DNA from 3 places in the Streptomyces sp. URMC 127 genome. Region 2 is predicted to be linked to each of the others. Evidence: riboswitches for the same ligand, from Rfam matches in the RefSeq annotation. Region 2 holds a riboswitch; each other region holds the start of a gene.
The links. Region 2 has a riboswitch for cobalamin ahead of metE (5-methyltetrahydropteroyltriglutamate--homocysteine S-methyltransferase). Riboswitches for the same ligand answer to the same signal wherever they lie in the genome.
Positions count from the first base shown of each region.

Region 1: it holds a riboswitch for cobalamin, as region 2 does, so the genes downstream of both, ACSNOH_RS08830 (cobalamin biosynthesis protein) here and metE (5-methyltetrahydropteroyltriglutamate--homocysteine S-methyltransferase) in region 2, are expected to answer to the same signal.
Region 3: it holds a riboswitch for cobalamin, as region 2 does, so the genes downstream of both, ACSNOH_RS29070 (ribonucleoside-diphosphate reductase subunit alpha) here and metE (5-methyltetrahydropteroyltriglutamate--homocysteine S-methyltransferase) in region 2, are expected to answer to the same signal.

Region 1 covers NZ_JBPQTW010000025.1:12,636-18,566, reverse strand. The annotation lists gene ACSNOH_RS08850 (alpha/beta hydrolase) at 1-467, opposite strand, end outside; gene ACSNOH_RS08845 (class II aldolase/adducin family protein) at 684-1,337, opposite strand; gene ACSNOH_RS08840 (anion permease) at 1,482-2,714, shown strand; gene ACSNOH_RS08835 (hypothetical protein) at 2,727-2,954, shown strand; cobalamin riboswitch at 3,689-3,810, shown strand; gene ACSNOH_RS08830 (cobalamin biosynthesis protein) at 3,939-4,940, shown strand; gene ACSNOH_RS08825 (cobyric acid synthase) at 4,970-5,931, shown strand, end outside.
Region 2 covers NZ_JBPQTW010000124.1:169-6,099, reverse strand. The annotation lists gene qcrB (cytochrome bc1 complex cytochrome b subunit) at 1-1,124, opposite strand, end outside; gene ACSNOH_RS22610 (hypothetical protein) at 1,244-1,489, opposite strand; gene ACSNOH_RS22605 (TetR/AcrR family transcriptional regulator) at 1,597-2,361, shown strand; gene metE (5-methyltetrahydropteroyltriglutamate--homocysteine S-methyltransferase) at 2,454-4,778, opposite strand; cobalamin riboswitch at 4,952-5,162, opposite strand; gene ACSNOH_RS22595 (hypothetical protein) at 5,204-5,596, opposite strand; partial or broken gene ACSNOH_RS22590 (hypothetical protein) at 5,814-5,931, shown strand, end outside.
Region 3 covers NZ_JBPQTW010000216.1:762-6,692, reverse strand. The annotation lists gene ACSNOH_RS29075 (ribonucleotide-diphosphate reductase subunit beta) at 1-396, opposite strand, end outside; gene ACSNOH_RS29070 (ribonucleoside-diphosphate reductase subunit alpha) at 459-2,849, opposite strand; cobalamin riboswitch at 3,009-3,138, opposite strand; gene mctP (monocarboxylate uptake permease MctP) at 3,473-5,107, opposite strand; gene ACSNOH_RS29060 (DUF3311 domain-containing protein) at 5,104-5,364, opposite strand; gene ACSNOH_RS29055 (Gfo/Idh/MocA family protein) at 5,525-5,931, shown strand, end outside.

The sequences.
Region 1 (5,931 bases), on a different contig from region 2:
GTGTCCCGGGCGGCGGGCAGGAACCAGGCCGGAAGCGGCCCGAGCTCGCCGGGGACGGTGACGTCGGCGTGGTCGAGGCCCAGGGTGTCGCGGGGGTTCCCGGCGTGGAGCTGCGGGGTGAGCCACACCCGGTCGCCCCGCTCCGGCGCGCCGCGCGTGACCCGCACCAGGCGGCGGACGACGGCGGACGAGGAGTGCTCGGCGTCCTGGACGACGGGGCCGACGACGGCGTGCAGGCCGGGCCCGGTCAGCCCGTACGTGCCGGGGCGCAGCGAGGCCTGGTGACGGGTGAGGGTGATGCGGTCGCCGTCGGCGGAGTGGACGGTGAGCCGCGGCTGGTCGGGCGGAGGGCCGCCGGGGGACGCGCGCAGGGCGGCGTCGGAGGCGTACCGGCCGGCCGCGAGGGCGGCTGCGCCGGCGCTGATCGCCGTGGCGGCGGCCACGGTTGCCGTGGTCCGTATGCCCATGCCCTCCAGTGTGGGCGGCGCGGGCGACGACGGCCAGTGGGCGGGGCCGCTGCGCGGGGCGGCCCGGCGCCCTGGCCCCGGGCCGGCCGGGCGTTCCGGGGGCCCTCGCGGCGGGGGCCTCGCCACGGCGGCGGGCGGATTCCTTCCCGCCGCCGTGGCGAGAGGGCGCTACGGGGTAGGCCGGCGGTGCCGTACCGCGCCCGGCCGGCCGCCGGCTCAGCCCCGCGCGCCGTAGCCGCGGAGCTTCTCCGTCGCCCGGGCCGCCTGGTCAGGGGACAGGAGCGTCGGGGCCCGGCCGGGGACGGAGGAGGCCGTGAGCCAGACCCGGCACATCCACTCCAGCTGGGCGGTGCGGTCGTAGGCCTGGTCGAGGCTCGCGCCGTAGGTGAGGGTGCCGTGGTTGCGCAGCAGGCAGCCGGTGCGGCCCGCGAGAGCCTCCAGGGCGTGCGCGGCCAGCTCGTCGCTGCCGTAGAGGGCGTACGGGGCGACGCGCACCGGCCCGCCGAGCGCCCCGGCCACGTAGTGGATCAGCGGCAGCTCGTCGACCAGCGTGGAGACCGCCGTCGCGTGGACGGCGTGCGTGTGCACGATCGCGGCGGCGTCCGTGGCGCGGTAGACCGCCAGGTGCAGGGGCAGCTCGCTGGTGGGGGCGAGGTCGCCGAGGAGCGGGCGGCCCTCCAGGTCGACGGCGACCACGTCGCGCGCGGTCAGCCGGTCGTAGGGGATGCCGCTCGGTGTGACGACGACGACATCTCCGGCCCGCGCCGAGACGTTCCCCGACGTGCCCACGACAAGGCCCTCGGCCGTGGTCCGGCGGGCCGTGGCCAGGACATCGGCCCACGTCCGGCGGATCTGCTCGGTCTCCCTCATCGTTCTCCACCCCTCCGCATCCGTCCGCATCCGTTCGCCGCCTCCGGTTCACGCCACTACCCCGCCCGGATCAGTTCACCTTCCGTTCACCCAAGGTCTTTACGGTCCCCGCTGTACTGACCATCGAGCTGATTGCCTGGGTGAATGGAACACATCACGCTTCTCATCGGGATCGTGATCGTCACGGCCTTGGTGTTCGACTTTACGAACGGCTTCCACGACACGGCCAACGCCATGGCCACCACCATCTCCACCGGCGCGCTCAAGCCGAAGGTCGCGGTGGCGATGTCGGCGGTGCTGAACCTCGTCGGCGCGTTCCTGTCCGTGGAGGTCGCCAAGACGATCTCCGGCGGGATCATCGACGAGAGCGCGGGCATCAGACCGGAGATCATCTTTGCGGGTCTGGTCGGTGCGATCGTCTGGAACCTGCTGACCTGGCTCGCCGGTCTGCCCTCCAGCTCCTCCCACGCCCTCTTCGGCGGCCTCATCGGCGCGACGGTCGTCTCCGTCGGCTTCGACGCGGTCAACGCCGACAAGGTCGTCATGAAGGTCCTCATCCCCGCCGTCGCCGCGCCGATCGTGGCCGGCCTCGCCGCCTGGTGCGCGACCCGGCTCACCTACCGGCTCGCCCGCGGGCGCGACGAGCGCGAGACCGCCAAGGGCTACCGCGCCGGGCAGATCGCCTCGGCCGCCCTGGTCTCCCTCGCCCACGGCACCAACGACGCCCAGAAGACCATGGGTGTGATCACCCTCGCGCTCGTCGCCGGCGGCGTCGTCGCGCCGCACGCCGACCCGCCGCTGTGGGTCATCGTCTCGGCCGGCCTGGCCATCGCCCTCGGCACGTACCTGGGCGGCTGGCGCATCATCCAGACCCTCGGCAAGGGCCTCACGGACATCAAGCCCGCGCAGGGCTTCGCCGCCCAGACCGGCGCGGCGACCGTGATCCTCGCCTCCTCGCACATCGGCTTCGCGCTCTCCACCACCCAGGTCTGCTCCGGCTCGATCATGGGCGCCGGGCTCGGCCGCAAGGGCGGCGTCGTGCGCTGGTCGACCGCCGGGCGCATGGTCATGGCCTGGGGCCTGACCCTCCCCGCGGCCGGCCTGGTCGCCGGTGGCGCGGCCCTCCTCGCCGACCAGGGCAACTGGGGCGTCGCCGCCGTCGCCGTCCTCGGCCTGGCCGTCTCCGGCGCGATCTGGCTGGCCTCGCGCCGCAAGCCGGTCACCCACGACGACCTGGACTCGCGCGACGGTGTCGCCGGCGCGGAGCCGGCGGGTGTCGTCACCGCGGCCCTGCAGGCCGTCGCCCCGCCGCCGGCCGTTGCGGTCTCCCCCTCCCCCGAGGCCGGGCGGGCTCCTGCCGCCGCGGCGGCGAGCTGAAGGAAGAAACGCATGCACATCGACTGGGCAGCTCTCGGCCAGGTCTTCGGCGTCAGCCTCGTGGTGACGGTCGGCCTGGTGGGCATCTTCACCCTGGGCATCGTGGGCACGTCGCCCCGCGCGGGGGCGTCGGCGGACTCCGGCACGGGCGCGGGGGCGCTGGCGCGCTCCGGGGCGTACGCGTGCTTCGCGCTGTGCGCGGCGGCCGTGGGATACGGCATCTACTTGATCGTGGCGTAACCACGCTCACCGCTCCGAACGGCCGGGTCCCCTACGGACCCGGCCGTTCGCGTACGCGCAACCGCCGCCAGCCTGGCACCGCCGAACACGTACGAGGGGGTTGCCCGCCGCTGCGGCGGAAGGAACGGCCCGCGGCCGTCACGGCGTACCGCCGACCCCTCCCCCGCACCCGCGGTCAGTCCGGCACCGCCGGAAACGTACGAGCGGGTTCCTCGCCGCGGCGGCGGAACGGACTTCCGCCCGTCGCCCCGGTTGCCGCCGGGCAACCAACCTCCCGCCGCAACGGCGAACGACCACCACGGACGTAATCGGCGGTGCCGTACCAGCGGCCAGTCCGGCACCGCCGGAAACCTACGAGCCGGTTGCTCGCCGCGGCGGCGGAAGGAACGGCCCGCGGCCGTCACGGCGTACCGCCAACCCCCCGCACCCGCGGTCCGTCCGGCACCGCCGGACACGTACGAGCGGGTTACCCGCCGCTGCGGCGGAACGGACTTCCGCCCGTCGCCCCGGTTGCCGCCGGGCAACCAGCCTCCCGCCGCAACGGCGAACGACCACCACGGACGTAATCGGCGGTGCCCTACCGGCGGTGGGTTCGGCACCGCCGGAAACGTACGAGCCGGTTGCCCGCCACTGCGGCGGGAAGGATCTGCCCGGTGCCGGTCCGGGCAGGTCAGGCGTGAGTTGACGGCGCCCGCGGCGCATGGTGGACTTCCGGAGCCAAACGGCGACAGCAGAGGAAGCCGGTGCGAATCCGGCGCGGTCCCGCCACTGTCACCGGGGAGCGTCTCCCCCACGCGATGGCCACGGCGGCGAGCCGGAAGGCCGGGGGCGGCGCGGATCCGGGAGCCAGGAGACTCTGGTCGCCGGTCACGTCGAGCCAGGGCGCGGACCCTGAGTGAGGACACATCGTCATGCCCGGCGCCCGCCACCGAACGCCCCGCACCGCTGCTTCCCTTCGCCGAGGCGTGACGGCGGTCTGAGCCGATGCGCGCCGATCCGATCGGTTTCGCGTGCGGCGCCGCGCTCGGCTTCCTCGGTGACCGCGTCCTGGGCGACCCGCGCCGCGGCCACCCCGTCGCCGCGTTCGGCCGCGCCGCGCTCGCCGTGGAACGCCGCCTGTGGCGCGACGACCGCGGCCGCGGCGCCCTGCACACCCTGGTGTGCGCCGGGGGCGCGGCGGCTGGTGCCGCGCTGCTGGCCCGCGCCGTACGCGCCTCCCGTTCCCGTACCGCCGACGTCGCGCTGACCGCCGCCGCCACCTGGGCCGTGCTCGGCGGCACGTCGCTGGGCCGCGAGGCCCGCGCCGTCGGGGGCGCGCTCGCCGCCGGTGACGTGGAGGTCGCCCGCGAGCGCCTGCCGCACCTGTGCGGCCGCGACCCGCAGGCGCTGGACGCCCAGCAGATCGCCCGCGCCGTCGTGGAGTCCGTGGCCGAGAACACCTCCGACGCCGTGGTCGGCGCCCTGGTGTGGGGCGCGCTCGGCGGCGTGCCGGGCCTGATCGGCTTCCGGGCGGTGAACACCCTCGACGCGATGGTGGGTCACAAGTCCCCCCGCTACCGCCGCTTCGGCTGGGCCTCGGCCCGCCTGGACGACATCGCCGGCTGGCCCGGAGCCCGCCTCACGGCCGCCCTCGCGATCCTCGCGGGCCCCGACCCGCGCGGCGCCTGGCGCGTGGCCCGGCGCGACGCCTCCCGCCACCCCAGCCCCAACGCGGGCCCCGTGGAGGCCGCGTTCGCGGGCGCGCTCGGCGTGCGGCTGGGCGGCACCCTCGCCTACGCGGGCCGCGTCGAACACCGGCCCGTACTGGGCGCGGAGAACCGCCCCGTACGGACGGACGACATCGAGCGCGCGGTACGCCTCTCGCGCCGGGTGTCGCTGCTGGCCCTGGGGACGGCGGTGGCGGCCCGCGCAGTGGGCAGCCTGTTGACGACGCCAAGGACGACAAGGACGGCAACGACGGCAAGAACGGCAAGGAGGAGCCGGTGACGGCTGACAGGAGCGGGCCCGCGGGCCCGCTGGGCGGGGGCCTGCTGGTGGCCGGCACCACCTCGGACGCGGGCAAGAGCGTGGTGACGGCCGGCATCTGCCGCTGGCTGGCCCGCAAGGGCGTCAAGGTCGCGCCGTTCAAGGCGCAGAACATGTCGCTCAACTCGTACGTGACGCGCGAGGGCGCGGAGATAGGCCGCGCGCAGGCGATGCAGGCCGCGGCGGCCCGGGTCGAGCCGAGCGCGCTCATGAACCCGGTCCTGCTGAAGCCGGGCGGGGACCGCAGCAGCCAGGTGGTGCTGATGGGCAAGCCCGTCGGCGAGCTCAGCGCTCGCGGCTACCACGCGGGCCGCCAGGAGCAGCTGTTCGGCACGGTGACGGAGTGCCTGGCCGAACTGCGGCGCACCCACGACGCGGTCATCTGCGAGGGTGCCGGCAGCCCGGCCGAGATCAACCTGCGGCGCAGCGACATCGTCAACATGGGCATCGCGCGGGCCGCCCGGCTGCCCGTGGTCGTGGTCGGCGACATCGACCGCGGCGGCGTCTTCGCGTCCTTCTTCGGCACGACAGCACTGCTGTCGCCGGAGGACCAGGAGCTGGTGGCGGGCTACATCGTCAACAAGTTCCGGGGCGACGTGACGCTGCTGGAGCCGGGCCTGGACATGCTCCGCGACCTGACGGGCCGGCGGACGTTCGGCGTCCTGCCGTTCGCGCACGGCCTCGGCATCGACGAGGAGGACGGCCTGCGGGTCTCCCTGCGGGGCGCGGTCCGCGAGTCGGTGGTGGCGCCGCCGCACGGGGCGGACGTGCTGCGGGTCGCGGTGTGCGCGGTGCCGCTGATGTCGAACTTCACGGACGTGGACGCACTGGCGGCCGAGCCGGGCGTCGTGGTGCGCTTCGTCGACCGCCCGGAGGAGCTCGCCGACGCCGACCTGGTGGTCGTGCCGGGCACGCGCGGCACGGTGCGGGCGCTGGCGTGGCTGCGCGAGCG
Region 2 (5,931 bases):
GTCCGGGCGGCCTGGTTGCGGGGGCGGTCGGCCAGATGGTGCTCCGAGCGGTCCCCGGCGACCCACTTCTCCAGGAAGGGGTACAGGTACAGGCCCGCGAAGAGGGCGCCCGGCAGGACGACCGTCGGGATCAGCACGTTCCACATGAAGGTGTGCCCCCACAGCACCGTCTCCCACGGAGGCATCACCCGCAGGGCGCCCTCCAGGAAGCCCACGTACCAGTCGGGCTGGGCGTCCGTCGCCACCTGGTCGGCCCGGTAGGGCCCGTACGCCCAGACGGGGTTGACCTGGGCGAGCGCGGCGAGGGCGGTCAGCGCGCCGAACACCATCAGGAACAGGCCCGTCGACTTCGTGACGAACTGCGGGAACATGGGCTGCCCGACGGCATTGCGGTTCGTCCGGCCGCGCTCCGCCCAGTGGGTGTGCTTGAGGTAGACCACCAGCATCAGGTGCACCGTCACCAGGGCGATCAGCACCCCCGGCACGAACAGCACGTGCACGACGTACAGCCGCGGGATGATCAGCTGCCCGGGGAACGCCCCGCGCCAGATGAACGAGCTCAGGTACGTGCCGGCGACGGGGATCGACATCACGATCGAGTTCGCCGTCCGCATCCCCGTCCCGGACAGCAGGTCGTCGGGGAGCGAGTAGCCGGCGAACCCTTCGAGGAGGGAGAGGGCGAACAGCGTCAGCCCCACGATCCAGTTCACCTCCCGGGGCCTGCGGAAGGCGCCCGTGAAGAAGATCCGGAGCATGTGGACCGCGATCGCCGCCACGAAGACGAGCGCGGCCCAGTGGTGGACCTGGCGGATGAGCAGCCCGCCCCGCACCTCGAAGCTCAGCTGGAGCGTCGACAGGTACGCCTGCGACATCCGCAGGCCGCGCAGCGGCTCGTACGGCCCGGCGTACACGCTCTGCGTCATGCTCGGGTCGAAGAAGAGCGTGAGGTAGGAGCCGGTGAGCACCAGGACGGCGAAGCTGTAGAGGGCGAGCTCCCCCAGGAGGAACGACCAGTGGTCGGGGAACGCCTTGCGCAGCAGCGCCTTCGCCGCTTCGGCGGCCGGCAGCCGCCGGTCCAGCGCCACGAAGCCGGTCAGGGCCGCATCCCGGACCTTCTCTTTCACCCGCCACGCTCCCTGTCGGCTCTCCGGCACCGCTTCCTCACGGGACCGCGGCTGATGGGTAACCGGCGCGCCGGGATCTCAACCGCACGGCGGGCGGGTGTCACCCGGAACCGTGAGCGCTAGGCGGCGGCCTGCCGGGCCAGCGCCTTCTTGCGCCCGGCGTCGAGCACGGCCAGCACGCCGTACGCGACGAGCCCCGCCACGACGGCCACGACGTAGCACCAGGGCGACGGGAGGTAGTTCGCCGCCCGCATGACCGTGCCCCCGTCGTCGCTGACGAGCCGGTAGACGATCGCCAGCGGGCCCTGCCAGACGCCCACGACGCACACGACGATGGAGATGAGCCTGTACCAGGCCTCGTGCACGATGCACCCCTCTGCTCGGAGTTCCGTTTCTTGGTACGACCGTATCAAGGGGTGTGCGTTGTATGTCGGGTTTCATCACGCATTTTTCCTGGGAGTAGGCTGCCTTTATGCGTGACGAAAATCCATGCCGGGTCTGCGGGGTCCCGCTCGCCGCCGCCGTCCGGGGCCGCCCGCCCGTCTACTGCTCGCGCGGCTGCCAGGCCAAGGCGTACCGGCGGCGGGCCGTGGCGCGCAGCCGGGCGGCCGCGGCCCGGCCCGCGGCGGGCGAGCCCGCCGCCCGCGCCGAGGGAGGAGCGCGCCGGCAGCAGATCGCCGAGGCCGTCTGGCGGATCGCCGCGGAGCGCGGCCTGGAGGCCGCCAGCATGCGGGAGGTCGCGGCCGCGGCGGGCGTGTCCCTGCGCGTGGTCCAGTACCACTTCGGGAGCAAGCACGGCCTCCTCGTGGCCGCACTGAACCTGCTGCACGAGGAGAACGAGCGGCGGGCCCGGGAGCGCATGGCCCGGCTCGCCGGCCCGCCGGACCCGCGGGCCGTCCTGGGCGCCGTCCTCGGCGAGTTCCTGCCGCTGGACGAGCAGCGCGGCCGGGCGCTGCGCGTCTTCGTCGCGTACTACGTGCGCAGCCTGAACGACCCCGCCCTGGCCGAAGTCTTCCTGCACGCCGGCCGGCCCGTGGAGGAGCTCGTCGCCGGCCTGATCCGGCAGGCGCACGCGGCGGACGGCCCCCCGCCCGGCCTCGACCCCGACCGGGAGGCGGACCTGCTGGTATCCGGGGCGACGGGTTTGGGGATGGACGTGCTCCACGGCCGGCGCACCCTCGCCGACGTGCGGGCGACGCTGGACTACCACCTCGACCGGATCCTGCCCGCGCGCTGACGGCACGACAGGAGGGGGCGGGCGCCGGATCGCACCGGCGCCCGCCCCCTCCCGCGGGTTCTGAGGAAGTCAGGCTCTCAGCAAAGGTTCCGTCAGGCAGCACCTCCGGGCAGCTCCGCCCGCACCTGCCGCGCCGCCGCGACCAGGTTCTCCAGCGAGGCCCGGACCTCGGGCCAGCCGCGGGTCTTCAGTCCGCAGTCGGGGTTGACCCACAGCCGCTCGCCGGGGATCGCCTCCAGGCCCTTGCGCAGCAGCGCCGCGGCCTCGTCCGCGCCGGGGACGCGCGGGGAGTGGATGTCGTAGACGCCGGGCCCGACCTCGCGCGGGTAGCCCGCCGTGGCCAGCTCGGCGGCGACCTGCATGTGCGAGCGGGCGGCCTCCAGGCTGATGACGTCGGCGTCGAGGTCGTCGATGGCCCGCAGGATGTCGCCGAACTCCGCGTAGCACATGTGCGTGTGGATCTGTGTGTCCGGCCGGACGCCGGCGGTGGTGAGGCGGAAGGCCTCCGTCGCCCACGCCAGGTACGCGGCGTGGCCGGCGGCGCGCAGCGGCAGCGTCTCGCGCAGCGCGGGCTCGTCCACCTGGATCACCGACGTGCCCGCGGCCTCCAGGTCGGCGACCTCGTCGCGCAGGGCGAGGGCGACCTGGCGGGCGGTCTCGCCGAGCGGCTGGTCGTCACGGACGAACGACCAGGCGAGCATGGTGACCGGGCCGGTCAGCATGCCCTTGACGGGCTTGCCCGCCACCGACTGGGCGTAGCGGGTCCAGCGCACCGTCATCGGCTCGGGGCGGGAGATGTCACCGGCCAGGATCGGCGGCCGGACGTAGCGCGTGCCGTACGACTGGACCCAGCCGTGCTGCGTGGCCAGATAGCCCGTCAGCTGCTCGGCGAAGTACTGCACCATGTCGTTGCGCTCGGGCTCGCCGTGCACGAGCACGTCGATGCCGGCCTTCTCCTGGAAGGCGAGGACCTCACGGATCTCGGCCTTGATGCGCTCCTCGTACGCCTCCTCGTCCATCCGGCCGGACCGCAGGTCGGCGCGCGCCGTGCGCAGCTCCGTGGTCTGCGGGAAGGAGCCGATGGTGGTGACCGGCAGCAGGGGCAGGCCGAGGTGGGCCCGCTGGGCGGCGGCCCGCTGCTCGTACGGCTGTGAGCGGCGGCAGTCGGCCTCGGTGACGGCCGCGGCGCGGGCGCGCACGGCCGGGTCGCGGGTGATGGCGGAGCCGGCCCGCGAGGCCAGGTCGGCGCGGTTGGCGGCCAGGGCGGCCGCGACGGTGTCCGGGCCCTCGGCCAGGCCGCGGGCCAGGGTGACCACTTCGGCGGTCTTCTGGCGGGCGAACGCGAGCCAGCGGGCGATCTGCGGGTCGATGTCCCGCTCGGCCGCCGCGTCCAGCGGCACGTGCAGCAGGGAGCAGGACGGCGCGACGTCGACCCGGCCGGCGAGGCCGAGGAGGGTGCCGAGGACGGACAGGGACTTCTCGAAGTCGTTGATCCACACGTTGCGGCCGTCGACGACGCCGGCCACGAGCCGCTTGCCGGGCAGCCCGCCGGCGGCCGCGAGGTCGCCGAGGTTGGCGGCGGCGGGTCCGGTGAAGTCCAGCGCGAGGCCTTCGACGGGCGCTTTGGCGAGGACCGGCAGGGCCTCGCCGAGCCGGTCGAAGTACGAGGCGACCAGCAGCCGGGGCCGGTCGGTGAGACCGCCCAGCTCGCGGTAGGCGCGGGCGGCGGCGTTCAGCTCGGCCGGGGAGCGGTCCTGCACCAGGGCGGGCTCGTCGAGCTGCACCCATGCGGCGCCCGCGGCCCGCAGGTCGGCGAGGACCTCCGCGTACACCGGCAGCAGCCGGTCGAGGAGGGTGAGCGGCTCGAAGCCGGCGGCGACGCCGGGCGCGGGCTTGGCCAGCAGCAGGTACGTGACCGGGCCGACGAGCACCGGACGGGCCGTCAGGCCGAGCGCCAGGGCCTCCTTCAGCTCCGCGACCTGCTTGCCGGAGTCCGCGGAGAAGACCGTGTCCGGGCCGAGTTCGGGGACCAGGTAGTGGTAGTTGGTGTCGAACCACTTGGTCATCTCCAGCGGCGCCACCTCCTGCGTGCCACGGGCCATGGCGAAGTAGCCGTCCAGGGCACCGGCCTCGACGGCCGCGCGGTGCCGCCCGGGGATCGCACCGACCATCACACTGGTGTCCAGGACGTGGTCGTAGAACGAGAAGTCGCCCGTGGGCACTTCGTGCACACCGGCCTCGGCGAGCTGCTGCCAGTTCGTGCGGCGCAGCGCGGCGGCGGTCTCCTGCAGGGCTTCGGCCGTGACACGGCCCTTCCAGTACCCCTCGATCGCCTTCTTCAGTTCCCGGCCCTGCCCCTGCCGGGGATAGCCGTGAACGGTGGCCTGTGCTGCCGCGGCTGCGGACTTGCTGGTCACGGAACTCTCCTTCGCGAGCGTGCGTCCATGACCCCGGGACGGACGGAAGGCGCGAAGGGACGGCAGACCGGACGGGCCGCCGCCGCGATGCGGTCGCTCGTTGCGCCGCCGCGTGTGCCCGCCTGTATGTTCGCCGACCCGCCCTCGAGGTCACCGGGATCTCCGTGCGCTCGGCAGCGCACGGGCAGTTGGCAGGTCTTCGGACTCGCGGGCACGCCGTATGGCACCTACTGGCCGTCGCTTCCCGGACCCTCGCGGATCCAGTGCGTATGACGGCGGTCGTTCCCGCTCACCGCTGCGGGGCAGTCCCGGATTCCCACCGGGTTCCCTCTTGCGACGCGCCTGCCTGGCGAGCAGGGCGAACCAGCTGCACCGTGCACTCTAGGCTGCCGGGACGCGGTGGCGGAAGAGCGAAGTGGCGCGCCTCACGAGGCGGTTCGCGTCGCCAGACGCAGCCGCAGCTCCATCTCGTGCTCGCCGGAGACGTGGCCGCGGTGCTCGGCGGCGAAGGCCCGCTCCAGCTCCTCCTTGACCTGGCGTACGGGGTCGGCGGCCCCGAACAGATCGGCCGTGACCGTCCCCGTGAGGGGCGCCTGCCCCGGCGGCTGCCCGCCTGCCGCCCGCCGCGCGCGGGTGTCGACGGTCATGCACCAGATCATCGGACCCGCGCCGGGCGCGCCCGGGCTGGTCTCGCTGCGCGGCGGCCCGGCCTCGGGGAAGGCGGCCTCAAGGACGCCGAAGACCGCGCCCGCATCCTGGTGACCGCAGTCCGTCAGATGCACGCTGACGTGGTCCGCACTCTCCCGGGCATCCGTCACCTGCTCCTCCTCCGCCGTCGTTGCCGTGGCTCGGGGCCGCCGCCGAGGACGGGGAAGCCCTGCTCCGACCGTACGGCGCGCCCGGGTTCCGTGCCGCGGGCTGTGCGACCATACGGGCCAGGTGCCCCGTTCCCGGCGGGAGATGCCGCGCCGGCGCCGACGGCCTCACCCGAACGGTGGAATGCGCCCAAAGTAATTGACTGATTACGCTTGGTGCATGACCCTGTGGAGCCCCGCACCGCCGTCCCGGCAGCCCGCGTTGCGGGCCGTGGTGGCCGTGCTGGTCTCCGTCCTGCTGCTCTTCTCCGGAGGGAGCGGCACGGTCTTCGCCCTCG
Region 3 (5,931 bases), on a different contig from region 2:
CTCGTTGATCCACTTGAAGGAGAACTGCGCCTTGTCGCGGATGGAGGGGATGTTCTCCACGGCCGCGAAGGCCGCCGCGCGCTCGTCCGGGTCGGGCAGGTAGGTGTCGAGCAGCGTCAGATAGAACTGGACGTGCACGGCCTCCTCGAACAGCTGCCGCGACAGGTACAGGCGCGCCTCGGGCGAGTTGATGTGCTTGTACAGCGTCAGCACGAGGTTGTTCGCCACGATCGAGTCGCCGGTCGCGAAGAACGCGACCAGACGGCCGATCATGTGCTGCTCACCCGGGGAGAGCTTGGCGAGGTCGGCGACGTCCGAGTGGAGGTCGACCTCCTCGACGGTCCAGGTGTTCTTGATCGCGTCGCGGTAGCGGTCGTAGAAGTCCGGGTACCGCATCGGGCGCAGGGTCAGCTCGAAGCCCGGGTCGAGCAGGTTCTTGGGGCGTTCGGGCGCGGTGGTCACTGGCAGGCCTCGCAGGACTCGGGGTTCTCAAGGGAGCAGGCGATGGCGTCCGCGTCGGGCGCGGCCTGCTGCACGGGGATGGTGGCGGGGGCGGCGGCACCGCCGGACGCCGCGCGGGCGATCCGGGTGGCCGGGCGCGAGCGCAGGTAGTACGTCGTCTTGATGCCCTGCTTCCAGGCGTACGCGTACATCGAGCTGAGCTTGCCGATGGTGGGCGAGGCCATGAAGAGGTTCAGCGACTGGCTCTGGTCCAGGTACGGCGTACGGGCCGCGGCCATGTCGATCAGGGCGCGCTGCGGGATCTCCCAGGCGGTGCGGTACAGGTCGCGCACCTCCTGCGGAATCCACTTCATGTCCTGGATCGAGCCGTTGGCCTCGGTCATGGCGTCGCGGGTGGTGCGGTCCCACACGCCGAGCTTCTTGAGGTCCTCCACCAGGTAGGTGTTGACCTGCAGGAACTCACCCGAGAGCGTCTCGCGCTTGAAGAGGTTGGAGACCTGCGGCTCGATGCACTCGTACACGCCCGCGATGGAGGCGATGGTCGCCGTGGGGGCGATGGCGAGCAGCAGCGAGTTGCGCATGCCGACCTCGGCGATGCGGGCGCGCAGGGCCTCCCAGCGCTCCTCCCACGCGGCGACGGCGTTGGGGTAGTGGTCCGGGTGCAGCACGCCGCGGGCGGTGCGGGTCGCGGACCAGGCCGGGTGCGGGCCGTTGCGCTCGGCGAGGTCGGCGGAGGCCTCGTACGCCGCGAGCATGATCCGCTCGGAGATCTTGGTGGACAGGGCCTTCGCCTCGGCCGAGTCGAAGGGCAGGCGCAGGCGGAAGAAGACGTCCTGCAGGCCCATCAGGCCCAGGCCCACCGGGCGCCAGCGGCTGTTGGAGCTGCCGGCCTGCTCGGTCGGGTAGAAGTTGATGTCCACGACGCGGTCGAGGAAGGTGACGGCCGTACGGACGGTGCGGTCGAGCTTCTCCCAGTCCATCTCGCCGTCGGCGCCGAGGTGCTGCGCGAGGTTGACCGAGCCCAGGTTGCACACCGCGGTCTCGCCGTCGTCCGTGACCTCGAGGATCTCGGTGCAGAGGTTCGAGGAGTGGACGACCGCGCCCTTCTCGGCCGTCTGGTTGGCGGTGCGGTTGGCGGCGTCCTTGAACGTCATCCAGCCGTTGCCGGTCTGCGCGAGGGTGCGCATCATGCGGGCGTACAGGACGCGGGCCGGGATGGTCTTGACGGCCTTGCCCGCGGCCTCGTAGGCGCGGTAGGCGGCGTCGAACTCGTCGCCGTAGAGGTCGACCAGGTCGGGCGTGTCGGCGGGGGAGAACAGCGACCACTCGGCGTCGGCCTCGACGCGGCGCATGAACTCGTCCGGGATCCAGTGCGCGATGTTGAGGTTGTGGGTGCGGCGGGCCTCTTCGCCGGTGTTGTCGCGGAGCTCCAGGAACTCCTCGATGTCGGCGTGCCACGTCTCCAGGTAGACGCAGGCGGCGCCCTTGCGGCGGCCGCCCTGGTTGACCGCGGCGACGGAGGCGTCGAGGGTGCGCAGGAACGGCACGATGCCGTTGGAGTGGCCGTTGGTGCCGCGGATCAGCGAGCCGCGCGAGCGGATGCGCGAGTACGATAGGCCGATGCCGCCCGCGTGCTTCGACAGGCGCGCCACCTGGTGGTAGCGGTCGTAGATGGAGTCCAGCTCGTCCAGCGGGGAGTCCAGCAGGTAGCAGGACGACATCTGCGGGTGGCGGGTGCCGGAGTTGAACAGGGTCGGCGAGGACGGCAGGTACGACAGGGAGCTCGTCAGGCCGTACAGCTCGGCGACGTCGGCGAGGGCGCGCTCGGAGTGGTCCTCGGCCAGGCCGCAGGCCACGCGCAGCAGGAAGTGCTGCGGGGTCTCGATCACGTCGCGGGTGATCGGGTGGCGCAGCAGGTAGCGGCTGTGCAGGGTGCGCAGGCCGAAGTAGCCGAAGCGGTCGTCGGCGCCGTCGGCGAGGGCCTTCTCGACGAGCTCGTCGAGGCGCGCGGCGTGGGCGGCGACGAACGCGGCGGTCTCGTCCGCGATCAGGCCCTCCCGGTGGCCCACGGCGACCGAGGCCGAGAAGGAGGTGGCGCCCTGGCCGGCGGCCTCGTCGGCGATCGCGCGGGTGAGCAGGCGCGCGGCGAGGCGGGAGTACTCGGGCTCCTCGGCGATCAGGCCCGCGGCGGCCTCGGTGGCGAGGGAGCGGAGCTCGGCCTCGTCCGAGGTGGCGCTCCGGCCCCGCAGCGCGGCAGCGGCGACCTTGCCCGGGTCGGTGGCGGGAAGGTCGGCGGTGAGGTCGGTCAGGGTGCGCAGCAGCGCGGTCCCGGGGCCGCCGGTCGCTTCCGCAGTCGCTGAGACCGGATCGGCGGGCGCGATGGTCACTGAGGCTCTCCCTCGCTCGGCTGGGTGGGCCGCGGGGAGAGCACGACGGGCGCGTACGGGCATGCCTGATGCGCAGGGCATGCCTCGTAGGCGTCCGCCGGCCCAACCCGCGAGGCCCGGACGAATTCAACGCCCATAGCCGAGCCCAGGGCAGGCTCGGTGGAGGGCGTGCTGCCGGCAGGTCTTCGGACTCCTGCATGCGCGGCTTAACGGCATACATGCACCGTTGCGGGACAGTTCCGGATTTCCACCGGATTCCCCTGCGACGACAGCGAGGACGAGCATACATCTAGTGCCGCCCCCCGCACGCGCCCCCACATGTTGTGTCGCGCGGTAAGCGCATGGGTCGGAATGTGTTATCAGGCCCCGGTGTTGAGGGTGGGTTCGAATGCCGGGCGGAGGCCGCTCGCGGGCCCTCCGGGGGCCGCGGGAGGGTCCCTGAAGGGCCGGACCGGACCCTTCGGCGCGGGGCGCGGAAAAGGGCCGCCACGCCCCCTGAAGAGGGGTCGTGGCGGCCCTGCCGGCCCCGCGGGCCGGGCGCCCGGCCGAAGGTCGTCCCGGCGCCCGCCGGGGGTCGCTCCGGTGCCGGGTGGGGATCGTCCCGGCGCCCGCAGGCGTTCGTTCTAGTGGCCGCCCGGGACTCCCGCGGTGGCCGGCGGGAGCTCCCGCTGCACCCCCGGGTCGCCGGCGTCCGCGGTGTAGTCCGCCGCCGTGGTCTCGTCCGTGCCGTCCGGCGCGCCGAGCGCCTTCAGGACGACGGTCAGGACGATGACGACGATCACATTGAGCACGAACGCCGTGAGGCCGATATAGCCCTTTTCTCCGATAAGCGGGATGAGGTTGGTATTTCCGAAATGATCCTGGGTGGCGCTCGGCGTGTCGTACGCCTTCCAGGTGCCGTAGACCATGCCCGCCGCCCAGCCGGCCAGCAGGGCCCAGCGGTGGAACCAGCGGGTGAAGAGCCCACCCACGAGCGCCGGGACCGTCTGCAGGATCCAGATGCCGCCGAGCAGCTGGAAGTTGATGGCGACCGTTTTGTCCATGGTGAGCACGAAGACGAGCGCGCCGACCTTCACCAGCAGCGAGGCGAGCTTGGAGACCTTCGCCTCGTGCGCGGGCGTGGCGTCCGGCTTGATGAAGTCCTTGTAGATGTTGCGGGTGAAAAGGTTCGCGGCAGCGATCGACATGATCGCGGCCGGGACCAGGGCGCCGATCCCGATCGCCGCGAAGGCCACCCCCGTGAACCAGTCCGGGAACATGTCCTCGAACAGCTGGGGGATCGCGAGCTGGCCGTTCTTCACCTTGATCCCCGCCGCGATGGCCATGAAGCCGAGCATCGCGAGCAGGCCCAGCATCAGGGAGTACAGCGGCAGGATCGTCGTGTTGCGGCGGATGACGTTGCGGCCTTTGCCGGAGAGAACGGCGGTCACCGAGTGCGGGTAGAGGAAGAGCGCCATCGCCGAGCCGAGCGCGAGCGTCGCGTACGCCCACTGCGCGTCCGGGCCGCTCACCAGCGCGCCGCGCGGCTTGCCCGTGTCCGGGTTCTTCACCGCGAACGCTTCGCCCGCCTTGGCGAAGATGTGGTCGAAACCGCCCAGCTTGATGGGGATGTAGATGATCGCCACGATGATCACGATGTAGATCAGCGCGTCCTTGACGAAGGCGATCAGCGCGGGCGCCCGCAGCCCGGAGGAGTACGTGTACGCCGCGAGCACGCCGAACGCGATGAGCAGCGGCAGGTCCTTCATAAACCAGTTCGAGCCGCCGCCCACGCCCAGCACGTCCAGCACCGCCTGGATGCCCACGAGCTGGAGCGCGATGTACGGCATCGTCGCGAGGATGCCGGTCAGCGCGAGGGCGAGCGAGAGGCCCTTGGAGCCGAACCGGCCGCGGACGAAGTCCGACGAGGTCACGTAGCCGTGCTTGTGGGCGACCGACCACAGGCGGGGCAGGAAGGTGAAGACCAGGGGATAGCACAGGATCGTGTACGGGACCGCGAAGAAGCCGGCCGCGCCGCCCGCGTAGATCGCCGCCGGGACGGCGACGAACGTGTAGGCGGTGTAGAGGTCGCCGCCCAGCAGGAACCAGGTGATCCAGGTGCCGAACGAGCGGCCGCCCAGCCCCCATTCGTCGAGGTTGGCCATTTCCTCGGCGGTCCCGGCGCGCCGCCACTTCGAGGCCATGAAGCCCATGACCGTCACGGCCAGGAAGAAGAAGATGAAGACGGCGAGCGCCACGCCGTTCACGCCGTCCTTCACCGCTGCTCACCCGCCCTGCGCGCCCGCTCGTGGCGCCGCACGATCACGTACGCCACGGTCGTCAGCAGCGTCGAGACCGGCACCCACAGCATCTGGTACCAGTAGAAGAACGGGATGCCGATGAAGGCGGGCCCGGTCCGGGCGTACGAGCCGACCCAGAGCATCGCGGCGAAGGGGATCGCCAGGCAGAGCCCCGCCACGGCCAGGGGCGCGGTGACGACCGCCCTCCTGCTGCCGCCCTCCGGTGGTTCCGTCATGGTGGTGACTCCCCCCTTTTGTGATCACTGCGTGATGCGCAGGAAATCTAGGCGAGGGCCGGGCGTGAGTCACCCCCCGTCCGCATATCGGTATGGCAACGTCGCAGGGCCTGTTGAAATGAGGTTCCGTTCATGGTGAGTTGGTGGACATGGAGGCCTCTTGAGGTGGGCGGTCGCCGGCAGCGGTGAGGTGGTGCGGCGCCGGGTGCTGCCGGCCCTGCGCAGTCTGGGCGAGGAGACGGCGTACGTCTGGAGCCGGGACGCGGCGCGCGCCGCCCGGGCGGCCGCGGAGCACGGGGTGCCCGCGGGCGGTGACGACCTCGGCCGGCTCACGGCCGCCGACGCGGTGTACGTGGCCACGCCGGTCGCCGCGCACGTCCCCCTCGCGCTGCGTGCGCTGCGTGCCGGCTGTCACGTCCTGGTCGAGAAGCCCCTGGCGGGAGCGCTCGGCGGCGGGGGAGCGGTGGCGGCGGAGGCGGCCCGGGCGGGGCTGTGCGCGGGCGTGGCCTACCACCGCCGGCTGGGGCCGGCCGCACGGCAGTTGCGCGAGACGCTGACGGCATCGGC